2 regions of the Zhaonella formicivorans genome follow, and region 2 is predicted to be linked to the other one. Evidence: riboswitches for the same ligand, from Rfam matches in the RefSeq annotation. Region 2 holds a riboswitch; the other holds the start of a gene.

Region 1 (11,705 bases), 680 kb from region 2:
TGATCCCGAAATGCTGGGCGAAGCTAAACTCTTAGCAAACGCCGATTACCTCAAACAACTGTTTTTAATCCTGTTGGATAATGCTTTTAAATTCACACCACCCGGTGGCACTGTAAAATTTAGCTTCCATCAGGCAGGCAACAGTTTATCCTTTGCAATAGAGGACACAGGCCAAGGAATTTCGCCTGAAGACCTGCCCCACATTTTTGAGCGTTTCTACCAAGCCAACAAGACTCGGGGAGGTCAGGGCACGGGCTTGGGCTTAGCTATAGCCAAGTGGATTATGGAAATTCACGGTGGCGAAATCAAGGTCAAGAGCGAACCGGGCCGGGGCAGCACCTTTACAGTAACATTTTTTAACATTTTTTAATCTTTTTTTAATTTTATTTTCAGCTTTCTTGGTTATCTTGTACTTGTAAATGAGAAACTTATTAGCAAGAGGTGAGCAAAATGTTTGGTTTTGAATCAAGGCGGTCTTTATTTCTGTATACTGCTTTTATAGTCATCCTGGCTGTGGTTGTTTCCGTAGGTGTGGTTACTTTTTACGGAAACGGCGGTAACCTGCCTGTAGCTTTAGCTAATAACGAGCAGCCTGCAGTAACTGCGGAAAAAGCGTCGCTGACACCACCGGGTTTAAATCCTGATACTATTGCTGATATGGTTGAAGCCAGCGGACCGGCAGTAGTCCTAATCGAGACTACTTCAAAAATTAATCACCCTAACGTCAGCAGTCCTTTTTTCAATGATCCTTTCTTCCGCCAATTTTTTGGCTATGACTTTGAACCGCAACCAAGGGTGGCCACTGGATTGGGTTCAGGCTTTATTATCTCCAAAGACGGCTACATTCTGACCAACGAGCACGTCATAGCCGGAGCAACCGATATCCAGGTGCAGGTAACGGGTTATAAAGAAAGCTTTCCTGCCAAAGTCATAGGTAAAGATTTTGACCTGGACCTGGCAGTCTTGAAAATCGAAAGTAAAAAAGATCTGCCAACCTTAAAACTTGGTGACTCAGATAAGGTTAAAGTTGGGAACTGGGTTGTGGCCATCGGCAACCCCTTGGGACTGGACCATACTGTCACTGTAGGGGTGATCAGCGCCAAAGGCCGCCCAATTGCCGTAGAAGACCGCCAGTATAAAAACTTGCTGCAAACAGATGCTTCCATTAACCCCGGCAACAGCGGCGGTCCCCTGTTAAATCTGCAAGGCGAAGTAATCGGTATCAATACAGCGGTCAACGCCTCTGCCCAGGGCATCGGCTTTGCCATCCCCAGTTCCACGGTCCAGGAAGTCTTACAGGACCTGATGAACAAAGGTAAGGTGAGCAGGCCGTGGATCGGGGTTTACCTCCAACCGGTAACCAAAGAGCTTGCTGATTATTTCGGATTACCTAAAGAAGAGGGAGCCGTTGTCACTTCGGTAATCCCAGGCAGCCCTGCCGATAAAGCAGGCCTTAAGCGGGGCGATGTAATCCTGGAGTTTAACAAAAAGCAGATCAAAACAACCACCGATTTGCAGGAAGCAGTGCAGCAGGTAAAAATAGGACAAAAGGTAGTAGCGTTGATCTGGCGGGATAAAAAGACTTCCTATGTAACCCTGACTATCACTGAGAAGCAGGACATGCAGCCTTAGCTTAGTCGTTAGTCGATCCAATTTTTAGCGTAAGCAATGGGGAGCTTTTAGGTCAGAAAAAGTGAAATAAAGGAATAGGGAAAGGTTTATTACACCTGAAAAGCCCGGGGCAAAACCCCGGGCTTTCTAAAGAAGTTCTTTTTTTATTTGTTCCACAAACCTGTCTATGTGCTCCTTTGCCGCTTGGTCAGCTTTGGCAACATCCCTGGCTTTAAGGGCCTCTACCACATTAGCCAGCGTATCATAAAACAAGTTTTTGTCAGTTATATCCCTTTGGACATAAAACCACAGTCTTTGGGTATGCATATGCAGTTCATGAAGAAACTCAATCAGACAAGGGTTGCCGGAACTTTCATAGACAATTTTATGAAAAAGATCATCAGCAATAATAATCTCTTTATAATCATTTTCCAGATCGTACTCTTTAATTCGCTCTGTAATTGCTGCAAGCTCTGCAATGCCGTTTTCCGAGATTCTTTCAGCCGCCAGTCTGGTAGCATACCCCTCAAGCTCCCGCTGCACTTCAAACACAGACTTCATGTATCTGAAATCAATGGTAGCCACTTGGGCCCCAAATCTGGGAATGATATTCAGCAATTTATTGTTTTTTAGCTGTTCGAATACTTTTCTCACCGGCGTTCTGCTGATCTTAAACTCGTTGGCAATATCCACTTCATTTAATACCTGGCCTGGCGCATACTCCAAATTAATTATCCGCTTTTTTAGGATCTCGTAAATTTCATTTGTTTCCAGCTTATCCTGCACGTTTTTATCTCCTTGCTCCTTAAGAGGCATTTTTCCTCAAAATGTAACTTTATCACTCAAAATTTTATCACTAGCACCCGCTGATTACAATATTATCAGCATTATCAGCTATAGATTTTCTACTCAGCCCATCCGGTAAAAAACGACGCAAAAATTCGCCCGGATTAGTGCTTATTTCAACCTTGGGGGATACAGGACTAGCAGCCGACAGTGTCCACAAAAAATTTTTCTCTTTCTTTTTCCCTTTCCCATTCCGGGCGACCAACAGCAGTAACTTCGATCCTGGACTCCACGTAAATGTCTTTTTCCGCGCCGGCTGATCCTGTATAGATTTCATCATGATTTACAACCAGCTCGTAATCTAAGGCACCGGCTTTTTCCGCCGCCAGAGCGGCTTGCTTTTTTGCTTCTTCTAAAGCAAAGGCTGTAGCCTCTCCCAGTTGCAGGTATGATCTCCTCATCCAGGGGGTATGCACGATGTAGCCGCTGCCCCCTTCTCCCGGCTTAATCAATATTTTAATGCTTTCCATGATCTTTCCGGTAGCTGCCCCTACCGCATTGGCCACTTCAGCGTTTTCGGGTATCAACAGTTCTGTGCAGAGCTTCTTGGCCACCTGCGGCAGCCAAGCCCGTACCGGTGCCCCTATACCAATTATGGGCATGTTTACTTTTAAAACACAGTCCAAGGGCTGATGTTCTTTTGGCTTTAGGGCTTTGTCAATAAAATAGGAGGCTACGGCATCGTCTTGCAACCAAAAATTTTTGCCTTCGCTACTCACCAAGCTCTGCAAAACTGTCAAACACAAATTTTGCACTATGGTTTCGCTGGCAAATTCCAAAAACTCATCCAAGGACATGCGCAACCTGCGGGCTAAAAAACGAGCCCCCAAGGCGGCAGCATCCCTGTTCCACTCAGTGTAAGTCCCCTTGGCATGCAAAATATCGGTGGGAGTCACCGAGATCCTGGCTACAATCCCCAGGTTGATCAACCGCTGCATATTAAAATTAAATAAGTTGGGATCCTTGCCAAGAGCGGCAGACAAATAAAATATTGAATGGGGCCCCGATTCAAGGGTTGCCACAATTTCTTTCTCTACCTCGCTTAATCCTTCCGAAGTTGAGGGCTTTAAGAGCATGAAACAGTCGGTTTCCTGAGCAAACATCAACTCATAGTTTTTATCCAAATTGCTGCGCAGTTCCTCAACAAGGTATGGGGATTTGCAGGCTACCACCGCCAGCGGCCAAACCCTTTGCGGCCCTACGAGCAGCTTACCCTCTTTGGACACATGCAGGTAACTGTCGCCGCCTACACCATAGGTGCTAATTTCCGCCGCCTGAACGCGGGTCAGCCAGCCGCCTACCATGGCTCCTTCCTTGTTGATTCGAGGCACACCGTTATGCAGGATGGCAATATCCGTAGTTGTTCCACCCATATCCAGCACTAAAGCCTCGGATATATCCGTTAAAAAAGTAGCGCCAATAATGCTTGCCGCCGGCCCCGACAGAATCGTGTCAATTGGTTTTTCCCGGGCCAGGGTTTCACTCATTAAACACCCGTCGCCTTTGACAATCATGATTGGTGCATCGATGCGCTTCGACTTAAGTACTCTTTTTACCGATTCAATTAACTCGGCGATTATGGGTATCAACCTGGCGTTCAGGGCCGCAGTTACCGTTCGTTCGTGAAATCCCAGGGAAGTGGTGAGCTGGTGCGCGCAGACCACCGGCACATCCAGTATTTCCTGGACAAGATCCCGCACTATTAACTCATGCTCCGGGTTGCGCACACTGAGGTACCCGGAAATAGCCACCGCGCCAACCTTACCCTTAAACTCCTTGATGGCTTCCCGAGTTTTTTCCATATCCAGGGGAGCCAAAGGCTTTCCTTTGATATCGTGTCCGCCAGGCACGACCGCGAAATGCTCAACCGGGAGCTTCTGAACCGGCTGATGCCCGATTAAGATGAGGCCAACTTCACATCCCCGCCCCTCCACTATAGCGTTGGTAGCCAGGGTAGTAGAGAGGGACACCACGCTAATTTTTTTAAAATCCATAAAACTCAGATTATTAATGCAGTTGGCAATGCCTAAAGCCAAGTCTTCGCGGGTAGTAAGGGCTTTAGCCCTACTAATAATTTTTTTGCCGGCTAATTCCACCACAACCCCGTCAGTATAAGTTCCACCGGTATCGATGCCTAGGATTAAAGACATTTTCCTCCACCTCTAGCCTTAATGAAATTGCAGATTAGTATGGTTTTAATTTTTTTATATTTTCAATTCTATATGTAACTCAGTAATTCCTCTATTTTTCTCGAAAAAATATTTTACTGAAATTCTTATGATATACAATATGTTCATCAGTCGAACTTTGCTAATCTTATATGCAGACGCCCAAAAAATACCGCTTGGCAACCTGTTTCTTAGCCGGGACTGCTTCAACTCATGACTATCTTCTATATAATATGTCTGTTTTTGGGTTAAAGGGATGGTACCTTCCTGTTTTACCATTCATATCCTATATTAGGTTAAGAAAGGGGGGAATAGCAATGACAGACAAAAAGTGCCCTAAACCAGAAGAACATGAGGAAATGATGGAAATGATGCATAAAATGATGCATGAGCATATGGACGAAATGCGCCATGAGATGTACTATATGATGGTCAGAATGATGGGAGATGCATTTCATGAAGCCGGCGACTATATGTGCCGCCGTGCCATGATGGGAATGATGCCCGGCATGCCGAACGGCATGTATGGAAACATGTGCAACGGCAATATTTACGGTGGCTATATGCCCGGTATGGGCGGGGATATGTACGGCAAGATGTACGGAGGCATGTACAACGGAGGCTATATGCAACCCGGCATGTATGAAGACCTGTACGGAGGCATGCCCGGAATGGGTAATGACATGTACCCCGCTATGGGCGACAGTGGCCTGTACCCCGGTATGGATAGTTACGAAAACCGTAAGCGCAAGAAAGAATAAACTCCTGCGCCCTGGTCCAGCAGTATATACAGCAAGGGTGGCCCAGCCACCCTTTTTCTACAATTTGAACACCAGCCTGGAAGGGATCTGACCGCGAAGCAAAATCTGCCCCGGGGATACTTTTCCCGATTTCATTTCTGCAGTTATCACCACTTCGTAATAAAACTGAAGCGTTGTTTTGCCGATTTTCACAGGGTTAAACCAGGCAATATGACTCCCTTGTCCGTTCCCCAATACGTTAAAGGCGCCCAGGCTGGTCCAGACCTGTTCTCTGCTGTTTACCAACCAGGCTTCATAATAATGATAAGGCGGGAGCCGGACCGCGTTTAACTGGCGCAAATTATCCACTTGGATGACACAAACAGCCTCTGTGGCCTGGACATCAATATGGACTCTTCCCCAGCTGGGGTAAGGCGGCAGCACTCTGAACTGGTCGCTCTCCTCTGTAAGGAAAACTACCAAACGGTATGCAGGCAGCTTAATCTCCTTGTCCTTCATCCGTGCACCTCAAAAAAAGTTTTTCGCTACATCATATTTTCGGATTCAGTACAAAGTGCAAAGCCACATCATGGTTCATCTTCCATCACATACATGTACTGGTAAACATATACTGTCAGTGAAGAAATATTTTATACTAATCTCCTTAACCTTATTAACCTATTAAGAATTAAGCTGGAAAGGAGGTTCAATCAATGGATATGGAACAAAGTCACTCTTACAAGGACCATACCGAATGTAAACCTAAAGAATGTTACCATTTTCATCACTATTTTCATATGGGCGGTTCCCATGGCAATCCTGACGACCCCTTGTTTTTCGGGTTCCCTTTTTTCCATCCTTTCTTCTTCTTTGGATTTCCATTTTTCTTCCATCGTAGGTTCTTCTGAACCAAGCGTGTATTGCTGGTCATTCAGCAAAAAAGCGGGTGTTCAACCCGCTTTCGTACTTATAACGCCGCAAGCTTTCATAAAAGCTTTCACCGTAAGTATCGGTATTTGATTTTCAACCACCTGGCCCGCCATTTAAACAACGTATTCCAAGTTTTAATCAGCAGGTAGCTTTGAATTTTGCGCTTAAAAAGAAACCAGCCGGCCATCTTCATCACCCTGAGAGCGCCAAAACCAAGGCGCAGAATATACTTCATTGTATGATAAAACCTAAACAAAGGTGATTGCCAAACTAAGCTGAAAATTTATAATTTCTAAAACTATAAACGGACTCCGCTGCCTCAAGCAGAGTCCGTTTAAAATTATCTGCCTACAAAAAGCTGTGTCCAGTAGCTGCCGTAGCTTCCGCCGTTCACATAGCCCACACCGATGTGAGTATAGTTGGCGTTTAGGATGTTTGCCCTATGTCCGGAGCTGTTCATCCAGGCCTTCACCACATCCTCGGGAGTTTTCTGCCCGGCGGCAATGTTCTCACCTGCATATTTATAGCTGATTCCGAACTGCTTCATCATCTCAAAAGGTGAGCCATAGGAAGGTGACTGGTGGGAGAAATAATTCTTGTCCCGCATGTCAGCTGATTTTAAACGAGCCACCTTGGCCAGTTCTAAATCCACTTTTAATGGCTGTAAGCCATTCCGCTGTCTTTCTGCATTGACTAAATCCACTACCTTTTGCTCGTAAGCATTTAAACCCTGTCCTTCAGGTGCAGGTTCGGGCGCCGGTCCGGGAGTCGGTACCGGCTCCGGTTTTGGCTGCGGTTGTGGCGCCGGGGCCGGTTCAGGAGCTGGCTGCGGAGCCGGTTCCGGCTTCGGAACAGGTTGTTGCGGTGTAGTGGCAGGCCTGTAGGTGACAATTCTATAGGTAATCTTGTAAGGCGAAGTAGATGAATAATAGGTAGTACGGTAAATGCTGTAGCGATAAGTTAAGGCATTGGCTGCTTTAGGTGGTATGAAGGAAGTAAAAGCGGCCAGCGCTATAATCACGCTTAAAAGGCAAGCAAAAAACTTTTTGGATGCTTTCATGTGTCCAAACCCCTTTCATGCTTGTTGCTTAAGATCATAGAAGCCTGTGAAGCGACCAGCTACAAACCATACTAGATCTGTAACACTGCTTTTTGTGCATTAGCGAACAATAAACTTTAAGCGCCAGGGCTTGGACGGATTACATGCAACAAAATAACAACACCTCTCTTTCAACGCCGACGAGGTTAGCTGACGGGTTCGGGCCGAAAGAGCTGCCCTACCTTTAGGATTCACCCCAAAAGATTGGTTTCCCCGTTTCCCTGCAGGGAATTAGGCGTTTGGCTGAAATGACAAGTATTAACTTTTTTCGTCAAATTCATCATATCATATTCGTTTAATAATGGCTTGCGGTAAATCTTGCCATCGTTGAAACGTGCAACACAAGTTACAGCCCCTCCTTACCTAACACCTCTAAAAACGCTTTAACCACTTCAGGGTCGAATTGTAGTCCTACGCCCTTTTGCAATTCCCGGACCGCCACCTCCCGCGGAAGGGCTTTACGGTAAGCACGGTCTGAAGTCATGGCATCAAAGGCGTCGGCCACAGCTATAATCCTGGCCTGCAAAGGTATTTCAACTCCTTTCAGCCCATCGGGGTAACCGGAACCGTCATACCTTTCATGGTGGCTGCGCACTCCTGCCAGCACCGGAGCCAACAGCTTCAATGGTTTCAAGATCTGTTCTCCCACCTCCGGATGAGTGCGGATCTGCTCCCACTCCCTGTCGGTCAGCGGCCCTGGTTTAGTTAAAACCTGCTCCTGAATGCCAATTTTGCCTATATCATGCAACAGGGCTGAGTACCGGATCATTTCCAACTCCTGGGGCGAAAAGCCCAATACCGCGGCAATATGGCGGGCATAATGGGCAACTTGGCTGGAGTGTCCCCTTGTATAAAGGTCTTTGGCTTCTATTGCCTCAATTGCAGCTTCTACAATCTCCGTTGTAATCTCACCGCCATTTAGCGAGGTATAGACGCTGCCGGCAAAATCAGCAAATCCCTTCAGCAGAGTCATAATCAGAGCCAACTCTCTAGGAGTGCAGTCCTTGACGTTCAAAAGCAAAATAAATCCCAGATTGCGCACTGAGCCTACCACAGGGTAGAGCAACCCTACTTCTCCGGGCTCAAAATAACCGGGCAACAGCTCATGCATGGCTACAAACCGGGGCTTGGACCCCATCCTGTCTATTTCCTCCGTCAGTACCTGCTTTAAATTTTGGAGCCGCTCAAAACTGCTGCAGTTGTGCACTTCATAGGTGAAAGCCTCGTTAACCCGAATACTTATAAAATATCTAAAGCCAGTCTCCCCATTCACCATCTCACCCCCCAACCAATACAGGTATTTTTTATAAAAATACTATATTATTTATCTTATACTATTTAAAGCGTAAAAGAATAATTTTAAGAAAACTTTTATCAAGAAATTGAAAAAGCGGCCAATTGGCCGCTTGCTTTCTGTTTAGCATTAATTTGCAAAAATGAGCAGTATAAGAATCAAGAACACCGCAAAAGCTACACGATTACCAAAAAACCCAAAACCGTCTGGCATAAAACATACCTCCTTCAGACGCTAAGTTTTGTTTTCAAGATTATCATATGAACCACAGCGGAAATGGTGCATCGATCCGCGATGTTAAGATTTACCATAAAAAAGCCTGCTTTGCCTTTTTGCTCGTCGACCTTAGTTTTCCATGAAGAAGTATTATGCTTGCCAAATCTATATTCTGAACATCTTTGGTAAAAATAAAGTCAAGAGCTATTGGGAGAGAACAAATTGTCAAGTTCTGACTATTACCGGCACTTGCAGCGCCGGGTGCAATTTGAAATAGCTAAAATGACCTGGGACGGCACATTGGTGGACAAGATTGAAGACTTGCCTGAGAAACTAGCCGAACAAAAGTCCAGGTTAGAAGACGCTTTGCTCCGTGGCCACATTAGATTAGCTATGGGCCAGCCGCCAAGTAACAAAGGCACCCTGGCAGACTCGGCCCGGCAGGCATTACATGATTGGCAAAACTCCACTGACATCATTAAGGTGATGTCAAAGATCCCCTTAAAGTACCCCTCCCCTCCCCAAAGTGTCAACCATCATAAGTAATGAATAGTATATATTAAACCACCTGAAAGGAGGGATTATATAATGGGTACCGGATTTGGCGGTTTTGGTAACATGTGGGCCTTTGCTGTGTTCTTAATCCTGATTCTTTTGATTTTCTCCAATGGTGCACTCTGGTAAAAGGTAAAAGCCGTTACCCATTCCTTTCGGGGATCTTCCTTGCGGAAGCTCCCCTTACATAACAATCTTTTCCTTGCCAAAAGTTGGCTAAGGTAGAATAGCGTATTAATTTTGTTCGTGGCCTTCCCAATTGGGAGGGCCTTTGATTTTTGTGGGAGCCACTCATTTTCAAACGTCACTGTCAAAAACCTTCTTTTAGCATATGATGAAGTAGGTCCTTTTACTTTTCCAAAGCGCAATTAGCGAGGGATGCAGGATGAGGTTTTATCAAGTTAATCAAGAGATTGTACAAGTGATAAACAGCCTCAAGCCTTTTGTCGGAGAAAAAGGAGTAGTTGTTCTTGACGCAGTTGATGCCTTAAGCCAACTGGCGGTGCTTGCGCAAAAAGCAATAGAAGCCTTAAAGGGCGTTGCTCAACTGGTAAGCAATGAAAATTTTCAAACCCTATGTAGTCAAATCCTTTCCCAACCACAGTTTTCGCAGCAGGCCTTTCTCGGTACCAGGCTACCCGAAACTTATCCGCATTTCGGTTCAAAGGAGGAAACCGGCAGGAACAGTACTTTAGACATGGAGATGATTGGCAAAATCGCCTCTTCGCTGCTGGGAAGCGGTAGTTCCGGTTCTGCGCCTGAAATAGGCAATACCATAAATTCTATTCCTCAACTGTTGAGCAAGCTGCAAAAAGTGTTACATCGGGGGATATTGTTGACTCCTATGACAGAGCAGTCAACAGTGCTTTTATTTCTGGTATTAATAATCTTTTTAAAGCTCAAAATGTGGGGGAAGCCACAGCACCCCGCCTTTAATCCGGTTACGGATAATTAAGTAGAAAGGAGGATTATGATGGACGGCTGGCAAGTAAACCAAGATATGATGAACTTAATGATGAGTTTAAAACCTTTCCTAAATGATAAGGGTAAAAACTTGGTGGATGCAGGTGAAGCTTTTGCCCAGCTTTTTACTACTGAACATGCGGCCCGTGCTATGCAATTAATGAAAGAATTATCGGGATCAAACCCAGCTATTGTCAAGGCTGATACCACTGGAAACTTTTTGCAGGGATTATTTAAGGGCAATTGGGCGTTTGCAGTCTTTCTAATTCTTGTGCTGCTATTCTTCTCGGCTGGACCGCTGAAAACCTGACAGTCTAAAAAAACGCTAATAGTTTAGATGGATAAACGCATTTTGGGGATAAAACCGGTGAATTATAGCAGTCTAGCAGTAAGTCACCATTTCCCAGCCCCCAGTTGCGGCCTGCGACCGCGTCTTTAGTCGTTAGTCCTTAGCACCGGCCTTCGGCCGAGTCATCAGTCCCCAGTAACTAGCCACTGAAAACTGGGAGCTGATGGCTGACAGCTGAAAGCTGAAAACTAACGACTCAGCCCTACTGGCTGGGGGTATGTCCCCTGACTTCTGCCCCGAGCAGTTGGTGCTCTTGATTCAGACAGTGGGAGCGACAGGACATAGACGTGCATAGTTATTTTCATGGTAATCCGGCACGACAAATGTCGTGCTTTTATCATTCACGCATTTGACTCTTTAGGCAAAAAGAATGCCAGCAAAGCACCCAATAAAGGCAGCAAAGCAGTTGCCACCATAGCTACATGTTCGCTGGTTGCATCGGCTAACACCCCTAACAGGGTTACACCAATCCCGCCCGTTCCGATGGCAAATCCGATCATCAGCCCCGATGCGATACCTACGTTGTTCGGCAGGTATTCCTGCCCCAGGACGATAGTGGTGGAAAAAGTGGAAACCAGTACCGCCCCGGCCACGAACAAGGCTGCCATGGACAAGAGCGACTCAGCGTAGATAAAGGTTAAAACCAGCGGGGGCACAAGCAGCATGGACGCAAAAATTAGTTTTTTGCGGCCAAAGCGGTCGGAAAGCGGGCCCCCGATGATAGTACCCAGGGCCCCGGCTAACAAGAAAATAAACAGTATAGTGTTGGCATAAAGCTCATCAGTTTTCAGGTAGTTAATATAATAAAACGGGATATAAAATGTCAAACCGGATTGCACCCAAGAGCGGATAATAACTACCGTCATTAAGGTAACCAGCGGCCAAAACCTGCTCGGGGCCGGAGCTTCCCCGGCTTTTTTCTTCACCTCACCAG
Region 2 (11,705 bases):
GCCATCATCGGCAGCATGACGATCACCGAAGACCGGGAAAAAGAAGTTGATTTTAGTGAACCCTACTATGTATCAGGCGCCCAGCTGTTTGTGGCTCCCGGTTCCAATATTAAAAGCATTGAAAACGTTAACGACAGCGTTACAGTAGGAGTGACCATTTCCACCGTATATGAGGAAAAAGCCCGGGAATATACCAAAAAAATCAAAACTTACGACAGCGATGTAACCGCTCTCCGGGACCTGGCCGCAGGTCGGACTGATGCAGTAATCACAGACCGCTTTGTGGGACTAATTGCCGCTAAAGAGTCGGGAATAAACGTGCAGCCCGCCGGAGACCTGTTATTTGTAGAAAGGATAGGAATTGCAGTGCGGCAAGGCAATGATGAATTAAGGGAAAAAATAAACCATGCTCTTAATGAAATCAAAGATGAAGGGACTTATTTGAAAATCAGTCTGTCCTACTTTGACCGGGATATCAGTGAATAAAGACCTGCCGGGAAAAGGTGCGCAAAAATCAGCGCACCCTTTATGATGGGAGGTATAAGATGACATTTTTTAACGACTTATTACGAACATGGCCCATCTTTTTTCAGGCGGCGCTAGTTACAGTGCAGCTGACCGCAGTGGCCCTGGCAATGGGAACCGCCATCGGGCTTGTTTTTGCCCTTTTGAAAATCTCTAAAAATAAATTGTTAATCGGTATTGCCAACGGATACATCACCGTTATCAGGGGCACTCCACTGATTGTGCAGATTTTCTGGATTTATTACGGCCTGGCGAGCGTTGTAGATGTGGGAGGATTTTGGGCAGCTATCCTGGCGTTGGCAGTACATAACGGGGCATATATCGCGGAAATTTTCCGGGGAGGCATCGAATCCATCGACCGGGGGCAAATGGAGGCTGCCCGGTCGTTGGGAATGCCCTACGGCCTGGCTATGCGCCGGATCATTCTCCCTCAGGCTTTCAGACGTATAGTGCCGCCCCTGGGCAACCAGTTTATTATCGGCCTTAAAGACTCATCGCTGGCCGCTTTTGTGACCATTGAAGAACTTTTCAACATTTCCATGCGCATGGCCTCGGCTACATTCCGGGACATCCAGTATTACACTATTGCCGGTCTTTATTATTTGGCACTGGTTGTTATCTTCAGCTTTTTAGTAAATAAACTGGAACAGCGGCTGGCTGCAGGCAGCTCCGGTATGGTCAAGGGGGTAGGGTTATGATGATCAAGATCAGAAATTTGCATAAACATTTCGGGGAACTGCATGTTTTAAAAGGTATAAACATGGAAGTCAAGGAAAAAGAGGTAGTTTGCCTGATCGGTGCCAGCGGTTCCGGCAAGAGCACTCTGCTGCGCTGCATCAATTTCCTGGAAAGATCAGAAGGTGAAATCTGGATAGAGGGAAGAAAAATTGACCGTCAGACCATGGATTTGAATAAGCTGCGCCAGGAAGTAGGCATGGTTTTTCAACACTTTAATTTGTTTCCCCATATGACTGTCCTGGGCAACGTTATTGAAGCCCCAATTCATGTCAAAGGCTTGAGCCGCAAAGAAGCTGAAGAAACTGCAATGCAACTGCTGAATAAAGTAGGCTTGGCAGACAAAGCTAACGTCTACCCCTCTCAGCTTTCGGGTGGGCAAAAGCAGCGTGTAGCCATTGCCAGAGCCCTGGCCATGCAGCCTAAAGTAATGCTGTTTGATGAGCCCACATCGGCCCTGGATCCGGAACTGGTGGGCGAAGTCCTGGCTGTAATGAAGCAGCTGGCCAAGGAAGGAATGACTATGGTAGTTGTTACCCATGAAATGGGCTTTGCCAAAGAAGTAGGCGATTGGGTTGTTTATATGGATGGCGGCAATATCATTGAAATCGGCCGGCCAAGCGACATTTTCAACAACCCGCGGAACCAGCGGACCAGGGAGTTTTTAAGCTGTGTGCTGTAGCCCAGCCCTACCAATTCCAAAGCTGTGTTTACCTGCTCCTTTGGCGAACATAAATTTTTCGGCCCAAAGCCCCATCTTCAGCCTCACTTAAATGGAAAAGCTGTTTTTGACTGGAATTGCCGCCTTCTTTATTTATTTGGGGTTTAATGATAGCTAAATTTCTAATCAAACTGCTTTAAAGCAGGAATTAGTAAAAAATTGGCGAATTAAATGCGTTAGTAAAAACGCCTAATTTCACCAGAAAACGGGGGACCCAAGTTCAGGGGTGAATCCATATGGTAGGGCTAGCTTTCAGCCCGAACCCGTCAGCTAACCCCGTAGGCGTAGAAGGCGAGGTAAAATATTGGCTCTACACAGGAAAATAATTGCGACAGCCGGTACAGTATGCCTCACAGCCTTGCTGTGGACAGGTTCCGCCCTGGCGGCAGAGATTACTGTGCAAAAAAACGATACCCTTTGGTCCCTTGCCCGCAAACACGGGACCACCGTACAAACCATTAAGCAATTAAATAAACTGAACAGCGATCTAATCCACCCCGGTCAGGTATTACAACTTCCAGACAAAAAAGCAACACCGCTTTCCAAAAGAGAAACGGCTTCAAAGCAGCAGGCCTCGAGGGGCGGCACAGATCGGATTGAGGAAATGCTGGAATTTGCCCAAAGCTTCCTGGGAGCAAAGTACCGTTACGGCGGTGAAACTCCGGCAGGCTTTGACTGCTCAGGCTTTGTACGTTACGTATATAAGCGTTTCGGCATAGAGCTTCCCCATTCATCTGCCGAACAGTACAATAGCGCAGGCACGGCGGTGAAAAAAGAAGATTTACAGCCTGGCGATTTGGTCTTTTTCAATACCTCCGGCAAAGGAATCGGCCATGTTGGTATTTACCTGGAGAACAACAAGTTTATTTCCGCATCCTCTAACAGCAGGGGTGTTACCGTTGACAGTTTGGAAGACCGGTATTGGGGACCCAGGTACCAGGGTGCCAAGAGAGTAATTTCCGGGCAAGAAGAGAATACTAAATCATAATAACCCAGGGCAACCTGGGATTCTTTGCTGCCACTTTTAAGGAGAAATTAAGCTCAAAATTTACCTCTTGACAAAACCGCTTGCGCCTAGATAAAATACTTTATAAAGATAAATATTTTAGGAACTAGAGCAGGCGATCTCTATGGAGATGGGGCCGGGCCTATTTCGGGCAGCAGGTTAAGCGCCTGTGGGACTAGAAGTCTCACAGGCGCTTTTGTTATCACGGAGGTTATTATAATGGACGAACAACAACATGTTTCGAGGTTGGACCCAAGAGTAAAGGCCGCAAGAGTCTCAGTGTTAAGCAACACTATTCTGGTAGCTCTTAAACTGATTGTAGGAGTGCTTATCGGTTCTGTAAGCGTTATCTCGGAAGCCATTCATTCCGCCCTGGATCTGGCGGCGGCATTAATTGCTTTCTTTTCGCTGAAAAAAGCCGCCAAACCGGCAGATGAACATCACCAGTACGGTCATGGCAAAATCGAAAATATTTCCGGCCTTATAGAGGGACTGCTAATCTTTTTTGCCGCCATTTGGATTATTTTTGAAGCCTACAAGAAACTTATTTCCGGTGCCCATGTAGAAGGTATTGGTTTAGGTATGGCGGTAATGGCCGGAGCCGCTACTATCAACTATCTGGTCTCCCGCTACCTCTTCCGGGTGGCGGAAGCTACCGATTCCATTGCCCTTAAAGCTGATGCCCTGCACCTTTCTACGGATGTAGTAACCTCTGCCGGGGTAATGGTGGGGCTTGGCCTGATCAAACTGACAGGAATAGAACTGCTCGACCCTTTGGTAGCTGTAGCGGTAGCATTGTTAATTCTCAAAGCTTCTTTTGAGCTCACTAAAGAAGCATTTCTGCCCCTTTTAGATGTGAAGCTCCCGGAGGAAGAAGAGCGGGCTATAGTGGAAATCATTCAGCGCCACGAGGCAAATTACGTGGAATTTCATAAACTTCGTTCCCGCAAAGCAGGGGCGGAACGCCACATCGATTTGCACCTGGTCGTTCCCGAAAATAGGCATATAAGCGATATCCACCATATGTGTGACCAAATCGAGCAGGAAATTAAGGAACGTTTTCCTACTTCTCACGTACTAATTCATGCTGAACCATGCGATCAGGTATGCGTACAGTGCACTTCGCAAGGTCTATGCTCCGATCGGGATCAGGTAAAAAAGCTGTTGCAGCGAAAAAATTAAAAGAGCCGTCCGGCTCTTTTTTTTGCTGCTAACGCGGCATGCAACAGGATAAAAATAGGACTGAACAAAAGCAAAGACCCCCTGCCGGGGGTCCCTTGAAAAACTATGAACTTAATACAAAATTAGTTGCAGCTTTGATTGTACCGGCTGCCCCATTCATGCATAGCTTCCAATATTGGTTTTAAACTTTGTCCCGTCTCAGTCAATGAATATTCCACCCGAGGCGGTATCTCAGCAAATACCTTGCGATTGACTAAACCATCCCGTTCCATTTCCCGCAAATGTTGTGTTAACATCTTTTGACTAATACCTTTAATTCCCCGGTGAAGCTCTCCAAAACGCTTCGGGCCTCTAAGCAAATCCCGTAAAATCAAAACCTTCCATTTGCTTCCAATTAAATTCAGTGTAATTTCCACAGGACAGGACATCTCATTCGTCACTCCCTTACCTTCGTTGCTTTAATAGTTACCAATTGGTAAGTATGGAACATTAAAGTGCCTACTTGCCATATCTCCGTACCATATATAACATAATAAATAAAAGTCTGCTCAACTACAAGCAGATGGTGCTAAAAACCCGATTGCACAGGCTCTGTTTGCCTGCAGTTTTCCTACCACTTGATATGTAAAAGATATTTAACTTCAAGGAGGTTTTTTATGAAGACTTTAGTTGTATTCACCCATCCCAATCCTAAAAGTTTTAATGCAGCAATTCTGCAAGTTGTACAGGAGGAACTGGCAACAAAAAGCGCCGAAGTAAAAGTCAAAGACCTTTACGCCATAAATTTCAACCCTACCTTGGCTGCCCAGGATTTTGTCAACTTGCAAAGTGGCAAACCTTCTCCCGATGTGGCAACAGAACAGGAAGATGTAGCTTGGGCAGATACACTGATCTTTATCTACCCTATCTGGTGGCATGAGCGCCCAGCCATGCTCAAAGGCTGGATCGACCGCGTCTTCAGCTATGGGTTTGCATACCAATACGGAGAGCAGGGATTTGAAGGGCTTTTGAAAGGTAAGCGGGCTCTAGTCTTCACCACTTCAGGAGCAGACGAAAAAACTGCCCAAGAAACTGGTCAAGCTGAAGCCATCAAATCTATGCTCTATGGTACTCTTAGCGCCTGTGGCATTGAAGTATTAAATCATATTAACTTCTACGCTGTGCCTACAGTCTCCGATGAGGATAGAAAAGCAATGTTGGAAAAAGTACGGAATATGATTAAAGGAATTTGACGGGAAATCAAAGCTTTCTTCAATGGGGTTCAAATTGCAAGTTACACGTTTATTGTAAATGCTTAAATGCCTAGTATAAAAGAACCGGCCTTGGCGGCCGGTTCTTTTATACTAACTGCTGCTATTGACTGACCTGTGCCTTTTACATCTTTTGTCCTTGCGCCAGATAGGCCAGAAAAATTTCGGCGCTGTTTTCATTGGTAGCACAGGGGATTTTGTGTACATCACAAAGGCGCAGGAGAGCGGTCACATCTGGCTCATGGGGCTGGGGAGTGAGCGGATCCCGGAAAAAGATCACCATCCCTACCTCTCCGGTGGCAATTTTTGCCCCGATCTGCTGGTCTCCGCCAAATCTCCCGCTTAAACACTTCTCCACCTTTAACCCGGTATGGGTTTCAATTAAGGAGCCTGTAGTACCTGTGGCCACTAATTGGAATCGTTCCAATACATTTTTATGCCGGTTGGCAAATTCAATGATGTCATCTTTTAAATCGTCATGGGCGATAATAGCTATTTTCAAAGTGCTACCTCCTGCAGAATGCTGATTTATTTTTCTACTGCCATCATAACCTAAGGGTCCTGCCACGGCAACCGCCCCAGGCACGGAATAGCCATATTTAACACAGATTTAACAATGCTGTTGGCCAGACCGCCCTGCGTCGAATTGACCATTTCCTAACCCCCAGCAAACAACGCCAACACCTCATTGGCTTTATTGCGGTTTGCGCCGTCGCAACTGATAAACCGCTGCACAGAGAAAAAATCCAGCAGCTTGGCAGACTTATAAGCCTGCTGAATAAATTCAGTATCATGATTGGATATGACTACGGTAACACCTCGCTGCGCCAGCTCCTGCGCCAAATCGGCCAGCAACTGCTGTTCTTTAAAGCCAAACCCGCCAGAGCTGTAATTGGTGAAATTAGCCGTATCCGATAGCGGCACATAGGGCGGATCGCAGTAGACCACGTCCCCAGGTCTTGCCTGCTGCATAATAGCTGCGAAATCTTCATTGCGAAAAACTGCATTTTGGGTTTTACGATAAAAATAAAGCATCTCCTTTTCGGGGAAATAAGGCCTTTTATATCTACCGTAGGGCACATTATACTTGCTGCTGGAGTTGTACCGGCAAAGCCCGTTGTAACCGTGTTTGTTGAGATACAGAAATAAAGCCGACTTCAGCCTCACATCCTTGGTACAATTAAATTGATCCCTCAACTCATAATACCTCTCGGTCCTGTTGTTTTCCCCCGAAAAAAACTGCCTGCAGTAATCGATAAAGCTCTCCCCTTCCGCTTGCAAGGTCCGGTAAAGGTTAATCAAATCAGTGTTTATATCCGATAACAGGTATTCCGGATACTCGGTATTCAAAAAAACCGCCCCGGAGCCTAAAAAGGGCTCAATCAAGCGGTTGCCTGCAGGCAATATTGCCTTGATCCGGTCAATTATTTGATATTTATTGCCAGCCCATTTTAAAAAAGGCTTCAATCCGATCACTCCGAAAAGATTTGCTGTATTTTATTTCTCCTTTGCAGGCCCTAAATCCTGCTGCTAGCGCTGCCCTTAGCCGGGAGAACTTCATGCTAGTATTATACAATGTATACTCCGATCCGAAAATGCGTTTGGCCAATTTATTCAGAATACACTAAAAGCCTGCGAAAACAGGCCCAGCTTGTAGACAAGGCCAGCATGTATTATTTCGCTCTGGACAAGCTCCTACGCCGTTGCCGGCAGCACAGCTGCCGACGGCTGTGGAAACCAGTCCCGCTCCATAATACATGCTGGCTGTTAATAGTTTGTCGACGGTCTGAAGCCTGCGAAAGCAGGCTTTTACATCTCGCCGATATTCTTCCACAAGTCCCGGATGAGCATAATGAGCGACAGTGAGTCCGGTTTTTCCTCAGTTTCGATGTATCCCTTGAGCAGTATAAAATTGCCCTCAATGTCATTGACATAATCATGATCAATGTCGATCTGCAAAAACGGTTTTACTTTTTTCCAGGACTGCTGGGCCTGTTTTAAGCTCTGGGCCGCATTTTTCCAGTCATCCTGGCGAATGTAGTTTTCGGTTTCTTGTAGGTATCTGGAAAAGCCAACCCTTTCGTCCAGCGGTTTTTTAACAGGGGCACAGGCAATAATGAGCAACAGGAAGACTAGGAGCAAAAGAAAAAGTTTAGTGGTTCTTTTCAAGGCTGCGCACCTCATTTCCCTTGGATATTGATTGTGATGCAATTCTGCTCCCCCTGCAAGTCCACATACAGATTGCCGTTTGTATCCAGTTGAGCCAGGGAAACATCTTTAACATCACGGATATTGTGCTGCTGCAGCTGGTAGATCAGCCAGGCTTTACTAAGGCTTAGATTTTTTAAGGCGTCAGTCAGGATAGTGCCGTCTTCAATCAAATTGGTCGGCATTCCTTCATACTGTGTAGAGAGTTGCAAATCCTCAGGGGTAACAGGACGCTTTTGAGAGCGCTTTTGCACACTTAACTTGCCGTTGGCTTCAAACAAGGCAAATTCAACATCAGCGATGTTGAAAACCCCCTGTGCTCGGAGCATGGAAATCATATCATCAATGGACAGCCGCAGCTTTCTTAAATTTTTTTCTAAAATCTTACCGTTTTGAATTACTACCGTTGCTTCCCCTTCCACGACCTTGCGCACCCAGACACTGTGCAGGCTGAAATAAGCCAATAGCACCGGCAAAACAGTCCAAATTGCCATTCCGATTAATGTAGCAAGCGTATTCTGGTTTACCTGAACTGAAAGGGTAGCAGCAATGGAGCCGATAGTAATACCTACCACATAATCAAAAAAAGTTAGTTCCGCAACCTGTTGTTTGCCCATTAGGCGGACAAGAAGCAACAAAGCAAAAAAGGAGATAAATGAACGAATAACTACTACCAGTACTATGGACAATAACCCGTCCTCCTTCCACCAAAGCCATTTTTATTCTCACCATTAAAATTCCCCAATTTGTTAAAAACATGAAGGATCTATAAATTTCCAAGATCACGACGGAAGGGAACAAAGTAATGACAAGTTGCATTCACTGGGTCACCAGCATAAGGTAATACTGGATTAAAATTCTAGGAGGTGATTTTGGATGTATAACTATGCCAACAATGAGGAAATGTGCTGCCGCCATGTTCACGACCATACCGGAATAACATCGTGCAGCCACGAACATTGCCATATCCATCCCGGCGTTACCGGCCCCCCCATCTACGACGGAAAAAGCCATTACCATGAAATTACGGGAGCAACAACTTTTGAACACGGCCATTACCACACTTACCGTGCCATGACCGGCCCGGCAATACCGCTCCCCCACGGCCATCATACTCACCACGTCTCGTTTAAAACCAGCTACTGTGAAGGGCATAACCACCTAATCAGAGGGTTTGGGCAGGCGGCTCCTTCTGAGGCCCCTCCGCACTACAAGGGCTGAAAAGCCCTGGATTTGACTAGTATCGAAAGAAATAGCAAGCAAAAAAAGCATAAGTTGCTCACCGCAACTTATGCTTTTTTGAAAATCAGCCATAAATATCCGATAATATCTTTATTTCCAAGCTTTTATATGGGCCCCGGCAAAAGCCCTGTCAACCAGATCCAAATCTATGCCCATACTACCCAGTAGTTCTTTCTTCTCCTCAATCAACCCCTCGATTACTTCTTTTGTATACACATTTACGGGTTCAATCTCTACTTTTTGGAAGCCTACTTTTTCTAATATCCTCGTATACTCTTCAACACTTAAGGAACCGGCTATACAGCCAACCCAGGCTTCTGCCATGTCCCTGACTTCCTGCGGAACTTCCTTCAGAGACACAATATCAGCTATAGCTAAACGCCCACCGTTCTTTAACACCCGGTACGCTTCCGCCATGGCTTTTTCCTTGTCTTCTGACAAATTAATAACACAGTTGGACATGATCACATCCACTGTTTCATCCCCTAAGGGTATATCTTCAATGTAGCCTTTAATGAATTCTACATTTTGCACTCCCATCTTTTGCTTGTTATCATTAGCTAACTTCAGCATTTCGTCAGTCATGTCAAGTCCGTAGACCTTGCCACTGTCGCCAACATATTTGGAGGCCAGAAAAACATCAATCCCGCCGCCGCATCCCAAATCCAAGACAATTTCCCCCTCTTTCAGCTCAGCAAATGAAAGGGGATTGGAGCAGCCTAAAGATGCGTTAATCGCTGTAACCGGCAGTTCATGCAGGTTTTCCGCGCTATAAAATTCTGTAGTTTTAGTGATGCCATCACAGCATGAAGATCCGCAGCAACAGCTGCCCTTGGAGTCAGCGCTCACAATACTTGCTATGCGTCCGTAAAAATCTTTTACTTTTTCTTTCACTTCAAAATCCATTTTAGTACTCCTCTCCAATTAACAACACTTATAATCATCCATTGCCTCAAGCAGCAATTTAAGACTTTCTAAGACCTGTTCCCGTTTACCCAAAGGTATGGCATTGTAAATCTTACTAAAATACCGATCCATGCTTTCTTCAATTTCTCTTAGCATTGCGTCTCCTTTATCCGTCAGTTTAAGCTGTAAATATCTTCTGTCCTCCGGGCAAGTTTCTCTTTCAACCCAATTATTTTCCACCAAATTATTAATTGTTCTGCTCATAGTGCTTTTATCCAAATTTAGAAGTTCTGCCAACTCATTTAATGATATTTCCTGATTGGACTTAATTTCAAGCAAGGCATGACACTGGCCAAGGGTTATACCGCAGCAAGATGCTTCGCTTTTCTCAAAAAACCCTATTTTTCTGGCAAACAGGCGGATTAATTTGCGCAGCTCTTTTATCTTATCCGTATCTGTCATTTAATCACCTCTCGGATATATTGTATCATGCAACTGTTGTTTTATGCAACTATATATTAACGATTCTCCTTCTTTAGCCAGTTCCTATTGAATAAAGTATTTTTACTATTCAGGAGTTTGTAAAAACAAAAGTGGTATAAAAGCTCATCTTCTATACCACGATTTAAATAAATCTTTAAGCTGCAACTTGCTATTTTTTACTCCATTTCTTCCTGAATATATTTTTTGATTTCTTCTACGCCAGGCACTTTGCCATATACTTTAACTTTCTCGTTAATTACAAGACCTGGCGTGCGCATGATGCCGTAGCTCATAATCTCTTTCAGATCTTCCACTTTAACCAGCTCTGCTGGTACGCCCAGTTCCATCGCCGCTTGACTCGCTGCCTCGTAAAGTTTCTTGCAATTCATGCAACCGGAACCAATGATTTTAATAAGCAAAATATATTCTCCTTTCCCCCAATGGAATTTATTTGGGCTTATTCTCCGCTAATTTGTGCAAAAGTGACACTGTGTTCTCGGCCTGTAGTACAATGATCTCACCTATAAGATCCAGGACTTTAAAAATTTCGGGATGGGTCACAGAATAAATTACCTTTAGGCCTTCTTTGCGGCTGGTGATTAGATCCTGCCTCTTTAATATGGCTAAATGCTGGGAAACGTTAGACTGTTCCAGATCCAGACTTTCTGTAAATTCACAGACACATTTTTCTCCTTCCCGCAAAAATTCCAAGATCTTTACCCTTGAAGGATGGGCTAACGCTTTAAAAAGGTCTGCCTTAATCTGGAAGATTTTTTCCTGCATATTTACCTCCGAAATTAAGCTGAGTTATAATTTTGGTATATTATAATACATTTCCCAAAATTCCTAAAGTACCGCCAACAACCTTAACTTATTTCTTTTAAGTCATTAGATATATTACCTCTTCCTTAAATGGACGTCGGCAGAACCAGTTAATACATCTGTCTCTCCACTTCAGTAAAGAAGGCTCTACAATATGGAGTTAAAAAGATATCCGGTAAATAAGATGCCTGAACCTACTATGGCGATAAAAATTGCGAGCAACCTTGGTTTCAATACTCTTCGCAAAAGGATCATTTCCGGTACACTTAGAGCCGTTACTGCCATCATGAATGCCAGCGCTGTTCCCATGGCCACGCCCGCTCTGGTTAGTTCACTCACCAACGGTATAACCCCCGCCGCATTAGAATACAGAGGAATACCCACAGCCACAGCGATAAATACTGCTAGCGGGTTATCTTTACCTGCATATTTAGCTAAGGCGTTAGCTGGAATCCACCCGTGCATAAAGCCTCCAATGGCGATACCTATAATGACGTAGAACGAAATCTTCTTAAATAAATCCCTGGTAAACACCCAAGAATCGTACAGTCTCTCTTTAAATGTGGGTTCGGGTAAATCTAAAGCCGCATTACCTACTTTCATCTGGTAAACATATTCTTCCACA

The links. A riboswitch is a leader RNA that binds a small molecule or an ion and turns the genes downstream of it on or off. The one in region 2 is predicted to bind cyclic di-AMP.
Region 1: it holds a riboswitch for cyclic di-AMP, as region 2 does, so the genes downstream of both, EYS13_RS16415 (CAP domain-containing protein) here and EYS13_RS12750 (C40 family peptidase) in region 2, are expected to answer to the same signal.

What each region holds. Positions count from the first base shown of each region.
Region 1 is NZ_CP085524.1:1,922,294-1,933,998, forward strand. It holds gene EYS13_RS09470 (sensor histidine kinase) at 1-370, shown strand, start outside; gene EYS13_RS09475 (trypsin-like peptidase domain-containing protein) at 451-1,632, shown strand; gene EYS13_RS09480 (GntR family transcriptional regulator) at 1,759-2,397, opposite strand; gene EYS13_RS09485 (hydantoinase/oxoprolinase N-terminal domain-containing protein) at 2,595-4,607, opposite strand; gene EYS13_RS09490 (hypothetical protein) at 4,943-5,386, shown strand; gene EYS13_RS09495 (hypothetical protein) at 5,444-5,884, opposite strand; gene EYS13_RS09500 (hypothetical protein) at 6,076-6,258, opposite strand; gene EYS13_RS16415 (CAP domain-containing protein) at 6,636-7,355, opposite strand; cyclic di-AMP (ydaO/yuaA leader) riboswitch at 7,514-7,642, opposite strand; gene EYS13_RS09510 (HD-GYP domain-containing protein) at 7,741-8,667, opposite strand; gene EYS13_RS09515 (hypothetical protein) at 9,127-9,450, shown strand; gene EYS13_RS09520 (hypothetical protein) at 9,845-10,414, shown strand; gene EYS13_RS09525 (hypothetical protein) at 10,430-10,732, shown strand; gene EYS13_RS09530 (MFS transporter) at 11,113-11,705, opposite strand, start outside.
Region 2 is NZ_CP085524.1:2,597,758-2,609,462, forward strand. It holds gene EYS13_RS12735 (ABC transporter substrate-binding protein) at 1-486, shown strand, start outside; gene EYS13_RS12740 (amino acid ABC transporter permease) at 546-1,223, shown strand; gene EYS13_RS12745 (amino acid ABC transporter ATP-binding protein) at 1,223-1,942, shown strand; cyclic di-AMP (ydaO/yuaA leader) riboswitch at 2,158-2,282, shown strand; gene EYS13_RS12750 (C40 family peptidase) at 2,286-2,969, shown strand; NiCo riboswitch at 3,085-3,167, shown strand; gene EYS13_RS12755 (cation diffusion facilitator family transporter) at 3,207-4,169, shown strand; gene EYS13_RS12760 (winged helix-turn-helix transcriptional regulator) at 4,292-4,597, opposite strand; gene EYS13_RS12765 (NAD(P)H-dependent oxidoreductase) at 4,826-5,401, shown strand; gene EYS13_RS12770 (methylglyoxal synthase) at 5,544-5,921, opposite strand; gene EYS13_RS12775 (Dam family site-specific DNA-(adenine-N6)-methyltransferase) at 6,077-6,886, opposite strand; gene EYS13_RS12780 (DUF4363 family protein) at 7,229-7,588, opposite strand; gene EYS13_RS12785 (DUF421 domain-containing protein) at 7,600-8,316, opposite strand; gene EYS13_RS12790 (YmaF family protein) at 8,504-8,848, shown strand; gene arsM (arsenite methyltransferase) at 8,960-9,775, opposite strand; gene EYS13_RS12800 (MarR family winged helix-turn-helix transcriptional regulator) at 9,794-10,237, opposite strand; gene EYS13_RS12805 (thioredoxin family protein) at 10,435-10,677, opposite strand; gene EYS13_RS12810 (ArsR/SmtB family transcription factor) at 10,706-11,041, opposite strand; gene EYS13_RS12815 (permease) at 11,228-11,705, opposite strand, start outside.